Regions from separate parts of the Levilactobacillus muriae genome, predicted to be linked through region 2. Evidence: a T-box and tRNA genes for the amino acid it is inferred to sense, from the RefSeq annotation. Region 2 holds a T-box; the other holds one or more tRNA genes.

Region 1 (12,092 bases), on a different contig from region 2:
CAGCCCTAAGGATTGTAGTTCCTTGACCAGAACACGGAATGATTCAGGGACACCAGGCTTTGGAATTGGATCGCCCTTAACGATGGCTTCGTAGGTCTTAACCCGACCAACGACGTCATCGGACTTGTACGTCAAGATTTCTTGCAACGTATAAGCGGCACCATAAGCTTCCAAGGCCCAAACTTCCATTTCACCAAACCGTTGGCCACCAAATTGTGCTTTCCCACCAAGGGGTTGTTGGGTAACCAATGAGTAAGGTCCAATAGAACGAGCGTGCATCTTGTCATCAACCATGTGGGCCAACTTCAGGTAGTTCATAACACCAACGGCAACCCGCTTATCAAACGGTTCACCAGTCCGACCATCGTATAAGACAGTCTTGGCATCAGCAGCCATCCCAGCTTCCTTCAAAGCATCCGCGATATCAGTATCTTGGGCCCCATCGAAGACTGGCGTAGCCACGTGAATCCCTAACTTACGAGCAGCCATCCCTAAATGCAATTCGAGCACTTGCCCGATGTTCATCCGGGAAGGCACACCCATTGGACTCAGCATAATGTCGATTGGTGTCCCATCTGGCATGTATGGCATATCTTCTTGAGGGATAACGACGGAAACCGTCCCCTTGTTACCATGACGACCAGACATCTTGTCACCAACTTGGATCTTCCGCTTTTGCGCGATGTAGACCCGAACCATCATGTTGACACCAGGTGATAATTCATCCCCGTTTTCACGAGTAAAGATCTTAACATCCTGGATGATCCCGCCACCACCATGTGGAACCTTCAGAGAAGTATCCCGTACTTCACGGGCCTTTTCACCAAAGATAGCATGGAGCAAACGTTCTTCGGCTGATAATTCAGTCACACCCTTAGGCGTTACCTTACCAACTAAGATGTCACCGTCTTGAACTTCGGCACCAACACGGATAATCCCGTCTTCATCCAAGTTCTTCAAGGCATCTTCACCGACGTTAGGAATTTCACGCGTCATTTCTTCAGGTCCAAGCTTCGTGTCACGTGCTTCTGATTCGTATTCCTCAATATGAATCGACGTGTAAACATCATCGCGAACCAAACGTTCGTTGATCCCGATGGCATCTTCGAAGTTGTACCCTTGCCAAGTCATGAAGGCAACCAATGGGTTTTGCCCTAAAGCAAGTTCCCCATTTTCCATGGAAGGACCATCAGCCAAGATTTCGTCGTTGTCGACGTGATCGCCAACTTTAACGATTGGCCGTTGGTTGTAGTTCTTACCACCGTTTGACCGGCGGAACTTCATGAGCTTGTAAGTGTCAAGCGCATCGTCTTCGCGACGAACACGAATTTCACGTGCATCGACGTATTCAACAGTTCCTTCGTGTTGGCTAATTAAAGCAACCCCGGAGTCATGCGCAGCTTTATATTCAATACCAGTCCCAACCAGTGGTGCGTGAGGGTCAAGCAATGGCACAGCTTGTCGTTGCATGTTGGCACCCATCAAGGCACGGTTAGAGTCATCGTTTTCCAAGAAAGGAATACATGCAGTGGCCACGGCAACAACTTGCTTAGGCGAAACGTCCATGTAATCAATCTTGTCAGCACTGGTTTCGATGTTGTTATCTTCGTCACGGGCCATAATGGTATCCGTAGCGAATGACCCATCATCGTTTAAAGGCGTGTTGGCTTGGGCAACGACATAGTTATCTTCTTCATCAGCAGTCAGGTAATCGATCTTGTCGGTAACCATGTGTGTATCCCATGACACACGGCGGTATGGTGTTTCGATGAACCCATACTTGTTAACCCGTGCGTAGCTGGACAGACTGTTGATCAACCCAATGTTAGGACCTTCAGGCGTTTCAATTGGGCACATCCGACCGTAGTGGGTGTAGTGCACATCCCGGACTTCATATCCGGCACGGTCACGTGTCAAACCACCAGGTCCAAGGGCAGACAGACGACGCTTATGGGTTAATTCACCCAATGGGTTAGTCTGGTCCATAAATTGTGACAATTGAGATGACCCAAAGAATTCCTTAATAGAAGCAACCACTGGACGAATGTTGATCAATTGTTGTGGCGTTACGGTTGCGGCGTCTTGAATAGACATCCGTTCACGAACAACCCGTTCCATCCGGGACAACCCGATCCGGAATTGGTTTTGCAACAATTCACCAACGGAACGAATCCGCCGGTTACCCAAGTGGTCAATATCATCGGTGTTCCCAATGCCGATTTGCAGATCGAAGAAGTAGTTCATAGAAGCGATGATGTCGGCTGGACGAATGTGCTTCAGCTTGATATCAATGTTCCCATTCCCGATAACGGGAACTTCTTGTTCTGGATCGTCAGGTGATTGGACCTTGATGATTTGTAACTTTAGAGGTTCGGTAACGACCGCTTCATCTGAAGGTTGGAAAGTAACCATCTTGAAATCGTCTTGATCCAAGAATGGTGCCAAGGTCTTCATGACGTCCTTGTCAACAACCGTGCCCTTTTGCGCGATAACTTCACCAGTGTCTGGGTCAGCTAACGTTTCAGCTAAGGTTAAGCCGAGCAAACGGGTCTTCAGGCTGAGCTTCTTGTTGGTCTTGTAACGACCAACGGGAGCCATATCGTAACGCTTAGGGTCAAAGAAACGTGCAGTCAGCAGGCTCCGTGAGGAGTCAGCCGTCTTAGGTTCACCTGGACGTAGGCGTTCGTAAATGTCCTTTAAGGACTCTTCAACACGGGAATCGTCGGTATTCTTATGAATATCCTTTTCCAACGTGTTAGACAAGCTGTCGTTGTCACCCAAGATATCTAAGATTTCGTCGTCGGAACCGAAACCTAATGCCCGAACCAATTCGGTCATCGGAATCTTCCGTGTCCGGTCGATCCGAACGTAAGAAATATTCTTAGCATCAGTTTCGAATTCGAGCCAAGCACCACGGTTAGGAATAACCGTCGCGCCAAACACAGTCCGGCCGTTCTTGTCAGTGTCTTCATTGAAGTAAACACCTGGTGAGCGGACTAATTGCGAAACAATAACCCGTTCTGCCCCGTTAATGATAAAGGTCCCTTGGGCCGTCATTAATGGGAAGTCACCGAAGAAGACGTCTTGCGATTTGATTTCGCCCGTTTCGTGGTTGGTTAAGCGTAAAGTCACGTGCAGTGGTGCTGAGAAATTGGCATCGTGTTCCCGTGCTTCATCAACGGAATATTTGGGTTCTAGTAATTGATAATCAACAAACTCTAACGAAAGGTTTCCTTGAAAATCTTCGATTGGCATGATGTCGTCGAACATATCCCGTAAACCTTCATCGAGGAACCAGTTGTAAGAATTCGTCTGAATCTCGATTAAGTTAGGGAGATCAAGGACTTCCTTGATCCGCGAATAGCTACGGCGAGTACGGTGTTTCCCGTATTTCACTAAGTGTCCTGCCAAGTTGTTCACCTCTCCTATTTATTCTGTGAAATGGTCAAAAGTCCTAATGTTACATTTTGATTACAATTACGTAATCAGCCGGATTTTTGGCAAAAAAAATCCAAAAACAAACCCACAGTTTGCTTTTGGCTTCTTATAACGGACGCTACCGGACAATATATCGGTGCATCCAATTTCAGTTCACAGTTGCATACAAATGATATAATACTAGCTTCTGAAGCAAATGTCAATAGAGAAGCTCTACTTCTTAACGGCAACCCCAAATAGGATCAACCGAACCAGTGCTAGTGTCTGCTCGTGTTGGGAAGCATCTTTGGGTCCCACATGATGAAACGTGTTGAACAGTGGGCTCAGACTCGTCAGATAGAAAGCAGCCGCATCTTGCGTCTTGACCCCATCCTGCAGACTAACGACACCGGTCTCAAAGAAACTGGTCAGTGGCATCAGATAGTCTTGCATGAAGACCATCCCCAATTGCCGCTTGTTTTCTGGTTTGAGAAACTTGAAGCTTCCGTGGATCACGGTGAAGACATCTCGGGGATGCGCCTTGGTGAGTACCTCAGTGACCGCCGTCAATGCCTCTACAGGATCCGCATCTGCTGGCGTCTGTGCCACGACATCGGTGATTCCCGTCTGAATCTCTTCCCCAACGGTCTTGATGACTTCGAGGAAGATGACCTCCTTATCACTGAAGTGGTGATACAGCGCAGGCTGGGTAATCCCCACTTGTTTGGCGATATCACGGGTCGATGTTGCCTGATAGCCCTGTGCCAAGAATTGTTCCCGCGCTGCAGCTAAGATAGCGGCGTGGGTATGGGTTAGTTGTTCTTCTCTCTTCATGAGCAAGCCGGCTTCCCTTCTAAATGCGATTTATTTTTCATATTGTATTGCTGTAAAAATTGGCGTCCATGACTATCAGAGATTCCACCTGCTGTGGGGACTGACCCAAGTCAAGGAACGATCTTGGCCCTCGATTTGAAATATCACCAAAATCATCAGCCTTCAAGTTCGTCCCATGGCGTTAGCCCGCGCGAAATCAACCACGTGTCCTAAGACCACCGTCACAGCCGCTTGTATCTCTAGCGTCCGTCGACTAAGTGCGTTTTCATCAGCAAGTATGCCGACTCACAGTGGCTTGAGCAAGGCACCTGCTAAGCCGCGAATTTACGCCCGATCAACCTTCCTAATATACCATATTATCAAATTAAGTGTACCACATTCATTTATCACCAGCTAGGTCAACGCCTGTGATTTACCGTCCGTTCACCGACCAGCTCTGCTTCGTGTCAATACCGCGTTACCTCTGAGAATTGCTGTCCAAAAATAGTGGTGCTTCCCCGCCTGGAGGAAACACCACTACTATTGATTCATTTTAAAATTAGTGACTTGCCACTGCAGTTGGCTTAGTCTTACTTGGCGTCTTCACATTAACCGTGATTTCACCATGGGTCGCCCCAACCGTGACTTGGTCGTTAGCCTTGACTTCACCATTCAGCAAAGCCTCACTCAGCTTATCTTCAACCTGTGTCTGCAGTGCCCGGCGAATTGGCCGTGCCCCGTACTCAGGATCGAAACCCGCCTTGGCCACTACTTCAATGGCCGCCGGCGTAATCTTCAGCTTAATGTTTTGCTCAGCAACACGATCGACGATGTGCTTAGCCATCAGCTTCACAATCTCGTGGAGTTCATCCTTCTTCAGAGAGTGGAAGATAACCGTTTCATCGATCCGGTTCAGGAATTCTGGCCGGAATGACTGTTTCAACGTTTCTCGAATTGTCTGGGACATCGCACGGTAATTGTTGGCCATGTCTTCGGCACCGAACCCAACGGTCTTTTCATCCCGCAGCTTCGTCGCCCCTAAGTTAGACGTCATGATCAGAATTGTATTCCGGAAGTCAACCTTACGTCCCTTAGAATCGGTCAGGTAGCCGTCATCCAAGACCTGCAAGAGAATGTTGAAGACATCTGGGTGAGCCTTTTCAACTTCATCGAAGAGGACCACGGAATACGGCTTCTGACGAACCTTTTCCGTTAATTGGCCACCCTCATCGTAGCCCACGTAACCGGGAGCTGACCCGATCAAACGACTGGTCGAGTACTTCTCCATGTATTCGCTCATGTCGACACGAATCATGTTGTCTTCGGAACCAAACATGGCTTCGGCCAACGCCTTGGCTAACTCAGTCTTACCAACACCAGTTGGCCCTAAGAACATAAACGATCCGATTGGCCGGTTAGGATCCTTCAACCCCGACCGTGCCCGCCGAATGGCCCGAGAAACGGCCGAAACGGCTTCTTCCTGACCGATGACCCGCTTATGCAGGATTGACTCCAGATTGACCAAACGATCGGCGTCCGTCTGCTTCAGCTGTGTCACGGGAACCCCCGTCCACTCAGCCACCACATCGGCAATGTCTTCGCCAGTGACATCCGTCGCGTATTGCCGATCCGGTGTCACAGCAGCGGCAGCCTTGGCCGCACGTGCCTCTACCTTTTGCCGGAGCGTCATTTCTTCTGTCCGCAACTTAGCAGCCTGTTCAAAGTCCTGGCGTTCGATGGCAGCTTCCTTGGCCGCAGCAAGATCGGTTAATGCCTTCGCTTGTTTGCTAGCCGGCGTTGGCTTGTCCATCTGATCGATTCGAACCTTTGCAGACGCTTCATCCATTAGGTCAATGGCCTTATCCGGCAAGAAGCGATCGCTGATGTAGCGCGTCGATAACTTAACGGCTTGGTCCAAGGCATCATCCGTAATGTTCACATGATGATGATCTTCGTAGCGAGGCCGCAAGCCTTTCAAAATCTCTAAGGCTTCCGCGCTCGTCGGTTCGTTGACCTGAACGGTTGCAAACCGCCGTTCCAGAGCAGCATCGGATTCGATATACTTCTGGTATTCGTCCAACGTGGTTGCCCCAATGGTTTGAAGTTCCCCACGCGCCAATGCTGGCTTCAAGATGTTGGAGGCGTCAATAGCACCTTCAGCGCCACCGGCACCGATCAGCGTATGCAGTTCATCAATAAATAGGATAACTTGACCATCGTTGTAGATTTCTTCAATAACTTTCTTTAGTCGATCTTCAAATTCACCACGGTACTTGGTGCCAGCAACCAACGAGCCCATGTCGAGCATCATCAGCCGCTTGTTCTGCATATCTTCAGGAACGTCACCGGCCACGATCCGTTGGGCCAAGCCCTCAGCAATCGCCGTCTTCCCGACACCAGGTTCACCGATCAGAACGGGATTATTCTTGGTCCGCCGGCTCAAGATCTGAATGACCCGTTTGACTTCCTTTTCCCGACCAACAGTCGGATCCATTCGGCCTTCCTTAGCGGATTCAGTTAAGTTCCGTGCCAAGGAGTCCAGGGTTGGTGTCCCTCCCTGTGGTGCTCGGCGGCTACGGTTGTCATTTCGACGCTTAGGGGTATCCGTAATCCCAAGCTTACGTAAGACGACCTTGTGCGCATCTGGTAAGGCCACGTTGAGATTCTTCAGGATTCGAGAAGACAGAATTGTTTCGTCACTCAGTAAAGCCAGTAACAAGTGTTCCGTCCCAATCTTGGTTGCGCCCAACCGTTTTGCTTCGTCACCAGCTAAGGCCAACATGGATTTGGCCTTTGGTGAGTAGGGCAAGTAACTATCCTTGTCCGTGTTTGCTAACGTTCCGTAGCCGGTAAAACGTTCAATCTCTTCGCGAACATCATCGTCGGTCACAGAAAATTGTTGTAAGACTTTGTTGGCAATGCCATTTTTTTCAATGGTGAGGGCCAGCAGTAAGTGTTCCGTCCCCACCGCTTGGTGCTTGAAGTATTTTGCTTGTTCCTGTGCCAAGACGAGGACACTCTTAGCGCTTGGTGTAAATAGATTATCCATTGCAGCTCCTCACTTTCTTAACTCTCATATCGTAGATGGTTCAAAATTGAAATTAAAATCTGCGCACGAATCTGCTCATCAGCATCTCGGTCACCCGTGTTAATGGCATCCTTATTGATTGCTGCCAAGATGATATTCGCTTCACTACGGTTGATGGCCCCAGCTTCGAACAGGCTCCGCACGACCGATAAACTATCGTGCCGAGAAATCTGATCACCAACGGCCGTGACTAGCGAGTCGATAAAGTCGAGGTTATCTAATAACTTGACCTTTTCGATGCGAATATAGCCGCCACCGCCCCGCTTACTCTGAACCACGTAGCCATCCTGAATCGTGAAACGCGTCTTAATGACGTAATTGATCTGGGACGGCACAACGTTAAACTGATTGGCAATTTCCGCTCTGCGGATCTCCACCTGCTGGGATTCAGCCAAAATCTGCTTCAGGTAAGACTCAATAATATCCGAAATATTCTGATTCTCCATTATCGTCCCCCCTTCAGTCCAGTGTTCTTGACTAATGTTGACTAATATTATACGAAATTCCAGTGAAATTGCAACGGATTAGACCGTTTATCGCTGAGAAGTTTTATTTTCTTACCAACGATAGGGCCTCAACTCTTGGCCCACAACCACGTAGCCCTTCCGCCTTCTGTCATTCCAGATGACCATCGCTACGTTCACTTGATAATCGTAACGCATTTTTTTCAGATTAACAGCCAACAGCACTTAGTAATCTATGGTAACAAAAAAACGGCCAGTCTCCAAACAATCTGTATGGAAACCGCCGTCGCTTTTATTATATGTAATCGGGATAAAAAAATCGGGAAGACAAGATTTGAACTTGCGACCCCCACGTCCCGAACGTGGTGCTCTACCAAGCTGAGCTACTTCCCGAGAAAGGCTCACTGACCCACTAATCTTGTCAGTCAAATCGGGAAGACAGGATTCGAACCTGCGACCCCCTGGTCCCAAACCAGGTGCTCTACCAAGCTGAGCTACTTCCCGAAAATTGCCTACAATTACTTATAAGCAACAAAAATGCACCCAGTAGGAGTCGAACCTACAACCTTCTGATTCGTAGTCAGACACTCTATCCAATTGCGCTATGGGTGCATAATTATTATTCAATTAAATGCCGAGGACCGGGATCGAACCGGTACGGTCATCACTGACCGCAGGATTTTAAGTCCTGTGCGTCTGCCAATTCCGCCACCCCGGCAAAAGGGCAAAAGCGGAAGACGGGATTCGAACCCGCGACCCCCACCATGGCAAGGTGATGTTCTACCACTGAACTACTTCCGCAAATTGGCTATTATATTAATGGTGCCATGCCGACTAGAGGATTCGAACCTCCGACCTCCTCATTACTAGTGAGATGCTCTGCCAACTGAGCTAAGTCGGCAAAATATTTTTTAAAATATTTTGCAATATTCGGTTAATGCAGGTGAAGGGACTCGAACCCCCACGTCATAAGACACTAGAACCTAAATCTAGCGCGTCTGCCAGTTCCGCCACACCTGCAACGTTGGCGAACTAACGCCTAGGAACTTGTGTTCCTGATGGAGGATACAGGGCTCGAACCTGTGACCCTCTGCTTGTAAGGCAGACGCTCTCCCAACTGAGCTAATCCTCCATAAACTTCCGAAGCAAGAACTGTTTCTCACTCGAAACAACTATTATAATTTACCATGTTCAGCGAAGCTTGTCAACAACCTTTTTGAAATATTTTGAATAAATATTCGTTAGCTGAATAACTAGCCGCTCAACAACAAGTAATATTTTAGCGTACCTGAGAAGAAAAAGCCAGTCTTTTTTGCATTTTATTGCAAAAAATTCAAAACGCTTATTTCTGAAAGTCGCAGTCAATTCGGCTCCCTGTGCCTTCAACACAGCGGCTATGAATTAACCAACAGAAACTATTTTATACGAACTCCCTACCCTACGTCAATAAGAAATTGCAAAAATACGTAAAATAATTATTCATTTTATAACCAGGTCATGGTTCTATCGTTAGATAACCCTAGCTCACAGCATTTTCTGACCATCTTTCGGACTAACTAAAAGGACACCTATATGGCAAACTTCACCATTAGGTGCCCCCACACAGCACCCGCAGGCACTGACTACTTATTCATATTGGCGTATTTAACTTGCATGCCGTGCCACAATCACCAGGCCCTAACGATCTTAAAACCTTATTTCGTGATCCGTGTCACGCCACCCATATAAGGCACCAAGACGTCCGGAACCGTAATCGAACCATCAGCGTTTTGGTAGTTTTCCATAATCGCAGCAACTGCCCGACCAACGGCCAAGCCAGAACCATTCAAAGCGTGGACATATTGAAGCTTGCCGTTGTCGTCACGATATTGGATGTGTGCCCGCCGTGCTTGGAAATCCGTCGTGTTGGAGCAGCTGGAGATTTCCCGGTACGTGTTTTGCTCTGGGAACCAGACTTCCAAATCATGAGTCATAGCGGCCGTAAAGCTCATGTCGCTCGTCGTCAGGGTAATCACATGGTAAGCCAAGCCCAGTTGCTGTAAGAGGCTCTCAGCGTGCTTCGTCAAGGCTTCCAGTTCATCCCATGAGTTTTCTGGCTTACAGAACTTCACCATTTCAACCTTGTTAAATTGGTGAAGACGAATCAGCCCACGGGTATCACGGCCGGCACTCCCAGCTTCAGAACGAAAGGCTGGGGTCAAGGCGGTGAACCAAACTGGCAGATCCTCTTCAGGAATCACTTCGTCACGGTAGTAGTTGACTAAGGGCACTTCGGCCGTTGGAATCAGGGTCATATCTTCGTCCCGCAATTGGTAGACGTCTGCCTTAAACTTAGGGAATTGCCCGGTCCCGTACATGGAATCATCGTTCACGATGTAAGGGGGTAAGACTTCCTTAAAGCCAGCCTTGGTGTTCTCATCGAGGAAGAAGTTGTAAACGGCTCGTTCCAGACGTGCACCTAATCCCAAGTAATAGAGGTAACGACTTCCAGAAACCTTGGCTCCCGCTTCAAAGTCCAGGATACCCAAGTCTTCACCCAATTCGTAGTGGGCCTTTGGCTTGAAATCCAAGTTAGGCTTTTCGCCCCACTTACGAATCTCCACACTACCATCTTCCGTCAAGCCAACTGGCACGTTGTCGTTAGGAATATTTGGTAAGTGAGCAGCTGCATCGTGGACTTGAGCCTTCAACGTATCAAGGTCGGCATCGATCTTCTTGATATCCGCACTAACCTGACGCATTTCGGTAATCTTGTCATTGGCGTCTTCTTTGTTCCGTTTGAGTTGTGAAATCTCATCGGACACCGTGTTCCGTTGTGCCTTCATGGTTTCACTCTTGACAATCAATTCTCGACGTTGCGCATCTAATCCCAGTAGATCATCGATATCAGCGGGATCAACGCCCCGGGTTGCTAACTTTTCTTTAATAAAGTCGGGTTCTTGGCGAATCAATTTTAAATCTAACATCTGCTTACTCCCTTCAGTTTTCCGGATGATACAAAAAAGGCCTCCGTCACATGGGACGAAGACCTTCGCGGTACCACCCAAGTTCATGACTGTAATCTTCAGTCATACCCTTGAACATGATAACGGTCTGCACCGTGCGGCATTACCCGCCCACTTTAGTTAGTGCTGGAATGTTCGACGTTGCGGTTTGCAGCTTTCCCCGCTTCTCTGGCCGTCTACTGGATAGGCACCTCGTGTTTTTGATTACGCTAATCATACCGCATTTCGACCGCAATGACAATCGGGAAATTCTCCTTTGCCACCACCCATGAATCGTCCCAACGCATCCCCGCGAACCGCTCCAATACATCCCGCCTAAATTTGACGATCGGTAAGCCGGTGATCTTAGGCAAAGTCGCCGATAGCCTAGTGCTTCGCAGAAACTGTACTGGGTGTGAACGTATACCACGGTTGTCCACCTTAAGTTGCGAAAAAAAGAGCACCAACCGAAGTCAGTGCTCTCAACCATTTACCATGGTTTACTCAAATTAAGCCTAAAGTGCAGCAATCTTTTCGTCGATCAGGTGAAGCACTTCTTGACGAGCTGCTGGGTCTTCAACGAAGTCCAGCTTGTCACCGTCAATTTGCATCTTCGGCGACTTGTCATAATTGTTGTACCAGTTCACGTAGCGTTGGTCGAGTTCCTTATAGTATTCGAACAGGCTAGGGTCGTGATCAATTTGTTCGTAAGAACGACCACGCTTCTTGATCCGTTCCAACATCGTTTCAAAGGAAATGTTGATGTGAATCAATAAGTCGGGGTTCTTCTTGTGTACAGCGTCTGGCAATTCTTGCATCATGTTGGCCAGTAAGGAATCGTAAATGTCGACTTCCGTGCTAGTTGCGCGACCAAGGTCAGCGTTCAAGTGAAAGAGTAAAGAATCTTCGAAGATCGAACGATCCAGAACACTTTCATCGTCAGCGTTGGCAGCCTTGATGCTGTCCATTCGTTTGTTTAAAAAGTAGATTTGCAATAAGAAAGCATACTTTTGCGGGTTCTGGTAAAACAGTGGCAGAATCTTATTATCGTCCACCGATTCATAAAAAGCTGGTTTTTGTAAGTGTTCGGCTAATAAGTTCGTTAGACTCGTCTTGCCGGCCCCAATTGTTCCTGATAGTACAAGCATGCTATCTCTCCTTTGATTTACGCGCATACCGGAAATCGTTTTCATCCGGATTAAATTTCAACACTACATATTGTACCAACCCTATCGTCAAAAGACAATATATCGTGGAAAATTACTTTTGAGCGATTCAAGCGTTCTGTCCCCTCGTCAGACACAAAACGGCGACTGGTCGGGATTC
Region 2 (12,092 bases):
GTAAGCAATGGTTTGGCTAGAATCGGCCACTTGGTCTGATTCGATAATGTCAAACTGCTCGGCAATTCTGACCTGTTGTGCGGTCGTAAGATTCCCCATAATCAGCTTGGATTCATCGTCAGGATAGCCCGCCTGCAAGATACCACTCACGTCACCCATACAGAAAATGTTTCCGGTCGTACGAAGCTTACCGCCCTCGTGGATGGTCCCCAAGAACAGGACATCCCCTTGCATGGCAACCTCTTGCCCATTGCGAATAACCTTACTCAGGAGGTGAACGTTTTCCCGTTCACGTAACTGAATCGCATCGGCAACGGTCATAACGTTGGCCGTAATCTTATGGATTTCAAAACGTGGGTAGTTGCCTACCATTTGTTCGATTTGTGTTTTTTCATCGGCCGTTAAAATCCGATTTTCCGTCAAGACATCCAGTGAAACCTTGGGCGTCTCCATGGCGGTTGGATCTACGTTTAAGTTTTCTAGTAATGACCGTAGATCTGCCAGGATTTGGTCCAAGCTCGCTGATTGTTTAAGCACCAAATCATAGCCGTTTTGCGTTCCCCGTAATACGGCAGCTTGCATAGCGTTCGTTCCCTTCACCTATTTTAACCAATTATACACCCATCGAATGGGGAAATATAAGATGACAAACATGGCCAAATTAAAGGCCAATGTTGGTCCCAAAGTATTCACCAAGAATGAGCTACCAGACATCGACGTCATGTGCACGACGCGACTGGCAACGAAGCTCAAGGCTTCGACGATGGTAATATCAATAAAGTAGATCAACAGTCCGCTCAAAAAATTCGGACTGATATAGTTCACGATTTGGCGGGTCAGGTAGACCACTAGTGGGAAGACGAAGATGTACACCCCGAAAATTCCCGTGTAGTAGAGGTCGAAGACGGCCCCAATCACAGCGGCCCACTTTGCCAGGGGCATCGCCATGTTCTCCTCAAATAACACGCCACAGACCAGCCACAGCACCACCAAGTGGCTCACCATGACCGTTGGCGTATTAAACATTTGTTGACTGAAGACTTGGCTGATGCTGCCATCAATGAATAATAGCAGAAACAACCCGATTGGGAAGCCAAAACGCATTTTAGATAATCGATACACGCCTTAGCCCCCTTACTGTTTCGTAACCGCAACCGTCACAATGTTCAGGTCGCTCAAATCAGTCGCTGGCGTAATATACAGCTTTGTTGACAGTCCATAATCGGAACCGGCCGACTTGGCAACCGTTCCAACGAATAAGCCCTTCGGTGTCACGCCACCAAGACCACTGGTAACCACTTTGTCACCCTTGCTGATCTTGGATTTGGTCGTCAGGTTATCCATGACAATTTGGCCCGTGGCAGACTTGTAGCCACTCAGGACCCCGTTGACGGTCTTGCCGGACTTCGTCGTGATCGACACGGCAAATCGGTTTGCAGAGTCGTTGTTGTCAGTGATCAATTCCACCTTTGAATTGGTCTTATTGACTTCAGCGACCCGACCAACCAAGCCGGATCCAGACATGACGGGCATGTTCTTGACCACACCGGCTGAAGAGCCCTTGTTGATCACCACTTGGTTCTGCCATGATGATGGCGTCCGGGTGATGACTGCGGCACTGATTGCCGTGTAATCCGTTAACGAATCGTTCAGCTTAATCTGTTGTTTCAATTGCTTGTTTTCCTTAGCTAAGGTTTGGTCACGGACCTTGGTTTGGGCGAGCTCGCTAACCTGCTTCTTCAATTGCTGGTTTTCCTGATACGTGTTCAATAGTTCCGAAATGGAGCTCACCGAACCGCTTAATCCATTCGCTGGCAATGCCACAACCCGGTCAGTTAACCCGACAATGTCGTTTCCGAATTGCTGAATCAGCGGTGGCGTGGACTTCTTGTTACGAATAGCTACGGACACCGTCATCAAAGCAAAGCTAACAATCAAGCAGACAATGATGATCACTAGTCGCCGATTGAAAGAAAATTTCTGCATGTTTGACCTCCATCTTGTTCGCCAGTCGCGGAGTCGCCACTGGCGTCACAATAAAGAAGCGGGAAGCTGCCTTCCCGCTAGTCCCTATTTTTTCTTCATGACATCGATACTCTTTAATGATTCACCCGTACCAGCTGCCACACAATCCAGAGGATCGTTGGCGATAGACACTGGAACTTTGGTGGCTTCGGCGATGACTTCTGACAGGTTCTTCAGTAAAGCACCCCCACCAGTCAACACGATACCGTGATCAATCACATCGGCAGCGATTTCTGGTGACGTTTCTTCTAAGGTTTCCTTGATCGCCGTGATCACGTCTTGAACGGGTTCTTGAATGGCCTTGGCAACGTCAACAGCAGAGACTTCCACTGCCTTAGGTAACCCAGATACCAAGTCACGTCCACGAATCGTGGCGCCCTCGATCTTATCAGCGTCTTCGACTGAAGCTGAACCAATGTCCATCTTCAACTTTTCAGCAGTTCGTTCACCAATCAACAGGTTGAAGTTTGACCGCACGTAAGTCGCAATCGCTTCATCCAACTTGTCACCAGCTACTCGGATAGAACGACTAGAAACGATACCCCCAAGGGAAATCGTTGCCACATCAGTTGTCCCACCACCCATGTCGACAACCATACTACCGGTTGGATCCATGACGGGTAACCCGGCACCAATGGCCGCAGCAAATGGTTCTTCAATGACGTAAGCGTCACGAGCACCAGCAACACGGGTCGCGTCAATGACCGCCCGCTTTTCAACTTCCGTTACACCACTTGGCACACAAACCATGACATATGGCTTACCGCTGGACTTACCGACCGTCTTTTCGATGAAGTACTTCATCATGGCAACTGTCGTATCATAATCCGCGATAACCCCGTCTTTCATGGGCCGAATGGCAACGATACTAGCCGGCGTACGGCCGATCATTGCACGAGCGTCTTCACCAACAGACACAATTTCCCCACTCTTTGTGTTCTTGGCGACAACAGAAGGTTCGCGTAGAACGATTCCTTTACCGTCAACATACACAATCGTATTGGCGGTACCAAGATCGATTCCAATATTTTTCGTTCCTAATCCGAACACTGTGTTTCATCCCTTCATGTCAACAAAACATTTATAGTTTTTTTGTCTTATTCATTGATAGACGTATTATAACATACCTATCTACGTGAGAACACGTCGTCAATGTCAAGAATACCGAACTTTTAACGAGAAAGAAATAGCTAAAACCGATTTTAATCAGATTTTAAACCTTCTGACTTATTTGTCGTCTGAATCAGTGGTAAGATCCCCGCCTCGCGCAGACTAAAATAGGTCCGCAGCCCTATCACAAAGCCATCGAGCATCGGGATTCCCATCAATTGCCCACACTCGGCCAACCGCCGCATGAATTTCAAATCATTCGGTGACGGATCGGCTAAACCGCTTGGATGGTTATGGGCGACGACAATAGCTGATGCGCCGTTCAACACGGCTAGGCGAAAGATCTCACGAGGATGTACTGGACAGCTGTCCAGTGTGCCTGTGAATACCGTTTGCCGGTCAATCACCTGATGCTTGGCATCCAAGACCAGTACCTCCAGTCGCTCCTGGGGCGCATAGCGCAAGTCATCCATCAGGCTCTCACCAATCTGGCTACTCGCCACAACCTCACCGTAAATCTGCCGCGGGGCGCGTTGTACCCAGCGCCCCAAGTCAATCGCCGTCAACAGCGTCCGCCGTTCCCGCCTGCCCTGCACATACCGGTTACACTGTTGCTGGCTAGCATAGCGTAGATTCGCCACGCTATGAAAATACTGGAAGAACCGGTCACATTCACTCGTGGCTGGTAATCCTAGCCCTCGGAGGACCCGACTGATCAGTTGCCGTTCATTAATACTGCTAATTCTCTCTCGTCGCATTTTCTCAGCTCCCTTACAGACTAACTCCGTAAAAAAAGCTGATTTATTTTTCCGAATCTGTGAAATATTGCCGGACTTCTGAAATAAAGTAAAGCGACCCGGTCAATAGGATCAGGCTGTCCCCAGAAACGTTGCTCAGCGCTGTCTTGAGTGCACTCGGCCAGTTGTCCGCCATCGTCACGCGTTTGCTAGAAGCGTCCGCCGCCTCCAAAGCCTGTGGCGTCGCGGCCGCTCGTTTGCCAGGCCCCTGAAATTGGGTCACGATGATGTGGACGTTGCGAACTTGAAGAAGTGTCTTCACCATCTGGTCATACTGCTTATCCGCCAACACCGCCAGAATGATCGTAATATCCTGTTGGGCAAAATGTTGCCGCAATAGCTGTGCCATTTCCACCATTGCTGGCTCGTTGTGGGCGCCATCAATAGCAATCAGGGGTTCGTCGTTGAGCCGTTCAAAGCGCCCGGGCCACACTGTATGTTTCAGGCCTGCGCGGATCTCAGCGATGTCGAGTGGCAAGTGTCGTGCCTGATGATACGTCAGGAAAGCCGTGAGTGCAGTAGCCGCGTTGTCAATCTGGTATTGTCCCAGCAGATCAATTTCTAAGTGCTGCCAACGATGATCTGCCCAAGCATAGGCAAACCGTTCGCCCCAGCCCGATTCCGGCTGATTCTTGACGGTGAAGTCACGACCAAGTGCCCGGACAGCGGTCTGCTGTGCGGCAGCGGTCTGATCCATGACGGCCAGAGCATCCGGCGTCAAGCGTCCACAAACGACTGGCACGTCGGCTTTAATGATGCCGGCCTTTTGCGTGGCAATCTGGGGGATCGTATCCCCAAGAATCTTCATGTGATCCATGCCAATCGTCGTGATGACGGAGACGGCTGGCGTAATAATGTTGGTCGAATCGTACAGGCCACCCAGTCCAACCTCGACCATAACAATGTCTACGGGATGACTAGCAAAGTAACAGAACATCAGGGCCGTATCAATTTCAAATTCGGTTGGCCCCTCCTCGGCGAGTTCCTGGTCTAACCGCGCCACCACGGGTTGAATTCGGTTGACCATCGTCACTAAATCCGTGTCACTGATGGGCCGGCCATCCGTACTGATACGTTCGTTGAACCGGGTGATAAAGGGCGACGTAAATGTCCCCACGGTTTGCCCCTCTGCCATGAACAGATCGCGTAAGAAGGCCACCGTGGACCCTTTTCCGTTGGTTCCGGCAACGTGAATCATATTTAACTTTTCCTGCGGATCACCCAGGATGTGCATGAACTGCCGCATCCGGTCCAGAGTCGGTTTCTTCTTGAAGCGGTCTCGACCGTGGATAAACTGCAGAGCTTCAGTATATGTTTCTACCAAAATGAAAACCTCCCGCTTGCGTCACTGTTTCTTAGTGTAGCAGATTTTAAAAAAGTGTGGTAGCAGACACTTGTCCGGTTACCTGCTGGAACACGTTTCGACTAGGTTACCAATAATCTGCTCCAAAATTGCCAACTATTAGTCTATTCCATTCATACACTTAGATAAGCTCCCCAAGTCATTAAGAAAGAGTTAACTTCTCGCAAATATTGACACCAATCCCGGTATTTTTACATTAGTAGTAAGTGTCGGGCAAATTTGTAACGCTGACCGCAAAAAAATCATCACTCCCAAACAGGAATGATGACTTCAGTAAAACCAGATAAGCTTATTGCGCAGCCATTAATGGCTATGGGTACTCGTTTACTTAGCCGGCGACCACCATCCTGGCATCCGCCGCCGACAACCTTCACCCGTGAGTGCTTACAGTTGCGCCTTAATGTCAGCTAAACGTTGTTGCGTAGCTTCCAACTTCTTTTGGTTATCCGCTTGTTTTTCACGTTCGGCGTTAACCACGTCTTCTGGGGCGTTGGCAACGAAGCGTTCGTTGCCTAACTTCTTGGTTGCACGCTGCACTTCAGCCGTGAACTTAGCGACTTCCTTGTCCAGGCGCGCGGCTTCATCGTTCAAGTCGACCAGTTCGGCAAGTGGTACGGAAACTTCAGCACCAGTAATCACGGACGTCATGGCCAGCTTAGGTGCGGTCAAGTCAGCGCCAATTTCAAAGTCCTTCGGGTGCACAAACCGGTCAATAAAGTCACGGTTGCTTTCAAAGACACTCTGCAACTTGGCATCGCTGGTCTTGATCTGCAAGTCAATTGGCGTGGACATTGGTGCGTTGGCTTCGGCCCGAATATTCCGGACAGCCTTAATCAGGTCGATCAAACTTGTCATGTCGCTTTCGGCCGTAGCATTGGCGAATTCTGGATGATCCACTGGGTAAGCGGCGGTCACTAGGGACTGCCCATCGTGTGGCATTGCTTGCCAGATGGCTTCGGTCACGAATGGCATGATTGGTTGAAGCAGGCGCAAGGTTTGGTCTAAGACGTAGGCCAATAAGTCTTGCTTGGTCGCCTTGGCAGCTTCATCGTCGCCGGTCAAGACTTCCTTACTCATTTCAATGTACCAGTCACAGAAGTCGTTCCAGATAAAGTTGTAGAGAGAACGACCAGCTTCACCGAATTCGAACTTGTCGAACATTTCGGTGACGTGGTTGACCGTGTCATTCAACCGACTCAAGATCCACTTGTCGGTCAAGTCCCATTTGTCAGCTGCCGGAACCACTGGCTTGGTATTTTCGCCCAAGTTCATGATGACGAATCGGCTGGCATTCCAGATTTTGTTGATGAAGTTCCATGCGGAATCCATCTTGTCGTAGCTGAACCGAACATCCTGCCCCGCCGTTGAACCGGTGGACAGGAACCAACGCAAGGCATCGGCACCGTACTTGTCAATGACATCCATTGGGTCGATCCCGTTACCGAGAGACTTACTCATCTTGCGACCATCTTCGGCCCGAATCAAGCCGTGTAAGAGCACGTGTTTGAACGGCCGCTTACCGGTGAATTCAAGACTTTGGAAGATCATCCGGGAGACCCAGAAGAAAATGATATCGTAACCGGTAACCAGAGTATCGGTTGGAAAGTAGCGCTTCAGGTCGGCGCTATCTTCATTAGGCCAGCCCATCGTGGAGAATGGCCACAGCGCACTGGAGAACCAAGTATCCAACACATCGGGATCCTGTTCCCAGTTTTCGATGTCCTTAGGTGCTTCTTCGTTAACGTAAACTTCGCCAGTCTTCTTGTTGTACCAGGCTGGAATTCGGTGACCCCACCAGAGTTGACGAGAAATAACCCAGTCGTGGACGTTTTCCATCCATTGTGTGAATGTATTTTCGAAACGTTCTGGCACAAAATCAACCGCGTTGTCACCCTCTTGGTTCTTGATGGCTTCTTCGGCAAGTGGCTTCATCTTCACAAACCATTGGGTCGAGAGTCGGGCTTCGACTTGAACCCCGGTCCGTTCGGAATGTCCAACTGAGTGAACGATAGGGTCAACCTTGATCAGCAGGCCTTCATCGTCCAGGTCGGCAACCATAGCCTTACGAGCGTCGAACCGATCCATACCAGCGTATTTGCCGGCGCGGTCGTTCATCGACGCGTCTTCGTTCATGGTGTTGATGCGTTCGAGGTTGTGCCGGTTCCCAACTAAGAAGTCATTAGGGTCGTGGGCTGGCGTAATCTTCACCATCCCCGTTCCAAAGTTGATGTCGACGTATTGGTCGGCAATAATCGGAATTTTACGGTTGGCCAGTGGCAAGATAACTTTCTTGCCGACTAAGTCCTTGTACCGGTCATCATCGGGGTTAACAGCAACGGCGGTATCCCCCATCATGGTTTCGGGACGCGTCGTAGCGATCTCGATGTAATGCTTGCCATTAAAGGTATATTCCGGATCAGCAAACGGATATTGCACGTGGTAGAAAGCACCCTTGTCGTCCTTGTGGATCACTTCGATGTCAGATAAGGCGGTTCGGGCTTGCGGATCCCAGTTGATAATGTATTCACCCCGGTAGATCAGGCCCTTCTTGTACAGGGAAACGAAGACCTTCTTAACAGCGTCGGATAACCCATCATCAAGGGTAAAGCGTTCACGGGAGTAGTCCATGGACAGCCCCATCTTGGCCCATTGCTTGTGAATGGTTGCGGCGTATTCATCCTTCCATTCCCAAACCTTATCGACGAACTTCTCACGACCGAGGTCGTAACGGGTAATCCCCTGTTCGCGTAATCGGGCTTCAACCTTGGCCTGTGTCGCGATTCCAGCGTGATCCATCCCCGGAAGCCAGAGCGTATCGAAACCTTGCATCCGCTTCTGCCGAATGATCATGTCTTGTAACGTCGTGTCCCAAGCATGGCCCAAATGCAACTTTCCAGTCACGTTTGGTGGCGGTAAAACAATGGAATAAGGGGTGGCTTTCTTGTCACCACTGGGTTTAAATACATCCTCGTCTAACCAAGTTTGGTAACGGCCGGCCTCAATGGCGGTCGGATCATACTTGGTAGGCATGTCGGTTTGCTTGTCTGCCATATCAATCAATTCCTTTCTTCTCTTACTGGCTAACTGTCAATCACTTAGCGTTCAGCTTCTGCTTTCACAACAACTACAACTCACCAAGTTAACTGTCGGTGAACACAAAAAGACTCCCCATCCTAGAAATTAGGACGAAGAGTCTTCGCGGTACCACCTAAATTGGGCGTTTATGCCCCACTTAACTTCTTTGTTAACGGAGAGTGCTCCGGTCTAGGCTTACTCTTGGTTCAGCCCAGCAGCTCACAAGCTACGTTCACGTCAGGCAATTCACCGGTTTCCAGCAATTCCGGCTCTCTGAGCAATCTCCCTAACGTTACTGACTTGTTCAACGCTACTTTTACATAGTCTACGCAATTTTGGCCTAAAGGTCAACACGTGGTACTAATTTTTCTAAAGCCTCGATAGCTTCCAGGTAATTCGGTTCGTCGGATTGTTCAGTGACGATTTGCCGATAAACGATTTTACCCGTATCATCGATAATCCAGATAGACCGAGCCAAGTTGCCCAAGTTAGGCACGTACAGGCCCATTTCGTAACCGAATGACAATTCTTCATCGGATAACAGGTCAACGTTCTCCACACCTTGAGCGGCACACCAGCCGGTTTGTTCAGCAATGGAATTATTCGAGATCGTGCAGAACTTAGCTGCTGGATAGTGGTCCGCCTGCTGGGTGAATTTCCGAGTTTGTAGCGTGCAAACGGGCGTTTCAAGATCCGGGACAACACTGATCAAAGTTACTTTTCCAACCAAACTTGCCGTCTTAACTTTGACATTGTTCTGATCAAACACTTTAAACTTTGGTAACTGATCTCCAACCTCTGGCGGTGTGCCAGAGAGAGCCATTGTACTGCCGAGCCGTGTTACATCCACGCAGATCAACCCCTTCAAAATATACATCGGTACTATACCGATTACTGCTTCAATTATCCCGCAACATAGGGGGTCATGACAAGCGTTTTGCCACAAAATAACGAAAAACTCAAGATTGATTTCTTTCCGGACTAAGTTAGCACCGTTAGCATGACTAAAAAACGCTCCAAGCAGTTGCTCAGAGCGTTGTTCAGTAATTAATGTGTCTTGACTGATTAAAGTAATTCCGCAAAGACGTCTTCGTTTTGATTGAGGTAGTTATCACCAGGGCGAATCTCAGAGATGACAATGCCATCGAGTGCTTCTTGCATCAGCCCTTCCACGTCAATGTATCCTTCGTACTTCCGGGACTTTTCCAAGTCGGGATGTGTCTTGGGTGCTGGTGGCGTGAAGATGGTACAGCAGTCTTCATAGGGCAGGATGGACAAATCATAGGTGTCGATATCTTCGGCAACCTTGATAATTTCCGTCTTGTCCATGGAGAGCAGCGGCCGCAGGATTGGCATGGACGTCACATCATTGATGGCCGCCATACTTTCCAACGTCTGTGAAGCCACTTGGCCCAAAGATTCACCGTTAAAGATCCCCTTGGCATGCCGCTTCTCAGCAATTGCAGCTGTCAATCGCAACATGAGGCGTCGTTGAACGGTCATCAGGTAACCTTCGGGAACTTTTTCCTTGATGGTTTCCTGAATCTTGGCAAATGGCACCTGGATGAATTGAATGCCACCAGAATACCCAGCCAACCGCGCTGTCAGTTCTTTGGCCTTCGCTAAGGCTTGTTCTGATGTGTATGGTGGACTGTAGAAGTGAACCATGTCAATCTTCACCCCACGCCGCAAAGCGTAGTAGGATGCCACTGGGGAATCGATTCCCCCAGAGAGCATCATAACGGCCTTACCACCAGTACCGACGGGCAACCCGCCAGCCCCTTGAATGGTTTCACCGGATAAGAATACGCCGTTCATCCGCACTTCGACCCGCAATTCCAGGTCAGGGTGTTTCATTTTAACGGTCAGTTCAGGAATCGCTTCTAACAATGTACTTCCCATGATTTCGTTCATTTGATAAGTGTCGTACTGAAATTCCTTATCTTGCCGCCGAGTATTGATCTTAAAGGTCATCCCTGGCTTGAAGACTTCTTTGACCATGGCGATGGCCGTTTGCTTGATCTCATCGATGTCCTTAGCAACCTTGACAGAGGGTGAGAAGTTTTCAATCCCGAAAACACCCTTCAGCCGCTTCATCACAGCATCTGAGTCCGCGCCATTTAAGGTCACGTGTAAGCGGTCGTGTTGTGCTTTGACTTCGATACCCTCAAAAGTACTGAGTGCTTTACGCACGTTTTGGCCGAGCTGCTTGATGAAGTCTTTCTTGTTCTTACCCTTCGTCGATAGTTCGCCGTAACGGACCATGATTTCGCTGTATTCCATTGCGCGACCCCTTTCGTAAATTAATTTAATTTTGCAAATTGTGTGTAGAGTTCGTCAAAAACTTGGTTGAATTTTTCGGCTTCCGCCATCGTGTTATGTTCATCCAAGGAAATTCGTACGGCACTGGTTGCAATGCCGTCGTCGACCTTCATGGCTTGTAACGTACTGGACTCAACGTGTTTCTTCGAAGAACAAGCACTGGTCGTGGAGATATAAATATCATGTTCCTCGAAAGCGTGAACGATGGTTTCTCCACGAACACCGGCAATCGCAAAGCACAGAATGTGGGGTGCAAAGACGGGCAGGTCCTTGGAAAAGATCGTCACGTTCGGGAAGGTTTCCACGTGATGCAAGATGGTCAAGCGAATGTCTCGCTGACGTTTAACCTTGTCGGCTTCGTTATCGAGCAACAGCCGCAGTGCCTTAGCCATCGCAGCGATTGCGGGTAGGTTTTCAGTCCCGGAACGCAGATTGCGTTCCTGACCCCCACCAGCCATCAGTGGTGCAATCGTTCGGCCCTGGCGTTTGTACATGAAGCCAATGCCCCGCGGCGCGTGGAACTTGTGGCCCGAGAAGGTAACGAAGTCTACACGGTCATTGAAGATCTTGTCGGCTAAGCCCTTACCAATTCCCTGAACGGCATCAATATGCCAGTGAATTCGGGGGAAGTCACGCAGCACGTCGGCAATCTCGTCGAGCGGTTGAACCGCACCGATTTCATTATTGACGGCCATCGTGGACACCAGAATCGTGCTAGGCTTAATCGCGGCGCGCAGATCAGCTGCAGATACCCGGCCATTCTCATCAACTGGCAGATAGGTGACCTCAAAGCCATCTTGCTTCAACTGTTCCATAGAATTGTGAACGGCAGGATGTTCCACTTCAGTCGTAATCAAGTGATTCCCGAATTCACGCTTAGCCATGGCCGTCCCCTTAATGGCCCAATTATCGCCTTCGGTACCGCCACTGGTGAAGAGAATCTCACTCAGCTTAGCGCCGACCAGGTCGGCAATTTGTTGCCGAGACTGTTCTAGCAAATTAAAAGCCTGTTCGCCAAACTTATGCAAACTTGAGGGATTACCCCAGTAATTTGCGCTTACCTTTGCGTAAGTATCGACCACTTCAGGCGCTGCCTTAGTGGTCGCACTGTTATCAAAATAAATCATACTGAACCCTCTTATCCGTTTTCTATTGGTTCGACTCCGATAGAAATTCTTTCTCATTATAAACACAATCCCGCGTTCCCACAAGCCCCCTGCTTGGAAAACTGGCGGGCATTGGATCAAATACTGCTGTGACCACTGCCGTCTCCGACTGGCAACAGCGCTGCCCTTACCCGACAGCCCCTGTTCTCAACCCGCATGACTGTCTTTACTTTTTCTTCGATTTATTCACGGGTCGCAAAAGGTTAAAGGTCCCGATGCACCTAGAAAGGCCCA

What was found. The T-box of region 2 lies ahead of ACKTSF_RS05545 (valine--tRNA ligase). A T-box ahead of a tRNA ligase gene usually reads a tRNA of that ligase, here a tRNA-Val.
Region 1: it encodes a tRNA-Val, which carries the amino acid that the T-box ahead of ACKTSF_RS05545 (valine--tRNA ligase) is inferred to sense. The anticodon was not compared.

The regions. Positions count from the first base shown of each region.
Region 1 covers NZ_BAAFRU010000004.1:100,392-112,483, reverse strand. The annotation lists gene rpoB (DNA-directed RNA polymerase subunit beta) at 1-3,411, opposite strand, end outside; gene ACKTSF_RS03730 (TetR/AcrR family transcriptional regulator) at 3,652-4,251, opposite strand; gene ACKTSF_RS03725 (ATP-dependent Clp protease ATP-binding subunit) at 4,790-7,279, opposite strand; gene ACKTSF_RS03720 (CtsR family transcriptional regulator) at 7,297-7,764, opposite strand; tRNA gene ACKTSF_RS03715 (tRNA-Pro) at 8,102-8,175, opposite strand; tRNA gene ACKTSF_RS03710 (tRNA-Pro) at 8,213-8,286, opposite strand; tRNA gene ACKTSF_RS03705 (tRNA-Arg) at 8,321-8,394, opposite strand; tRNA gene ACKTSF_RS03700 (tRNA-Leu) at 8,415-8,500, opposite strand; tRNA gene ACKTSF_RS03695 (tRNA-Gly) at 8,512-8,583, opposite strand; tRNA gene ACKTSF_RS03690 (tRNA-Thr) at 8,611-8,683, opposite strand; tRNA gene ACKTSF_RS03685 (tRNA-Leu) at 8,721-8,802, opposite strand; tRNA gene ACKTSF_RS03680 (tRNA-Val) at 8,842-8,914, opposite strand; gene serS (serine--tRNA ligase) at 9,477-10,748, opposite strand; gene ACKTSF_RS03670 (hypothetical protein) at 10,997-11,140, opposite strand; gene ACKTSF_RS03665 (deoxynucleoside kinase) at 11,282-11,914, opposite strand.
Region 2 covers NZ_BAAFRU010000006.1:84,211-96,302, forward strand. The annotation lists gene ACKTSF_RS05515 (septum site-determining protein MinC) at 1-582, opposite strand, end outside; gene mreD (rod shape-determining protein MreD) at 601-1,122, opposite strand; gene mreC (rod shape-determining protein MreC) at 1,135-1,986, opposite strand; gene ACKTSF_RS05530 (rod shape-determining protein) at 2,071-3,075, opposite strand; gene ACKTSF_RS05535 (JAB domain-containing protein) at 3,228-3,893, opposite strand; gene ACKTSF_RS05540 (bifunctional folylpolyglutamate synthase/dihydrofolate synthase) at 3,937-5,256, opposite strand; gene ACKTSF_RS05545 (valine--tRNA ligase) at 5,680-8,346, opposite strand; T-box leader at 8,474-8,687, opposite strand; gene ACKTSF_RS05550 (thiol peroxidase) at 8,711-9,220, opposite strand; gene thiI (tRNA uracil 4-sulfurtransferase ThiI) at 9,436-10,653, opposite strand; gene ACKTSF_RS05560 (cysteine desulfurase family protein) at 10,674-11,819, opposite strand.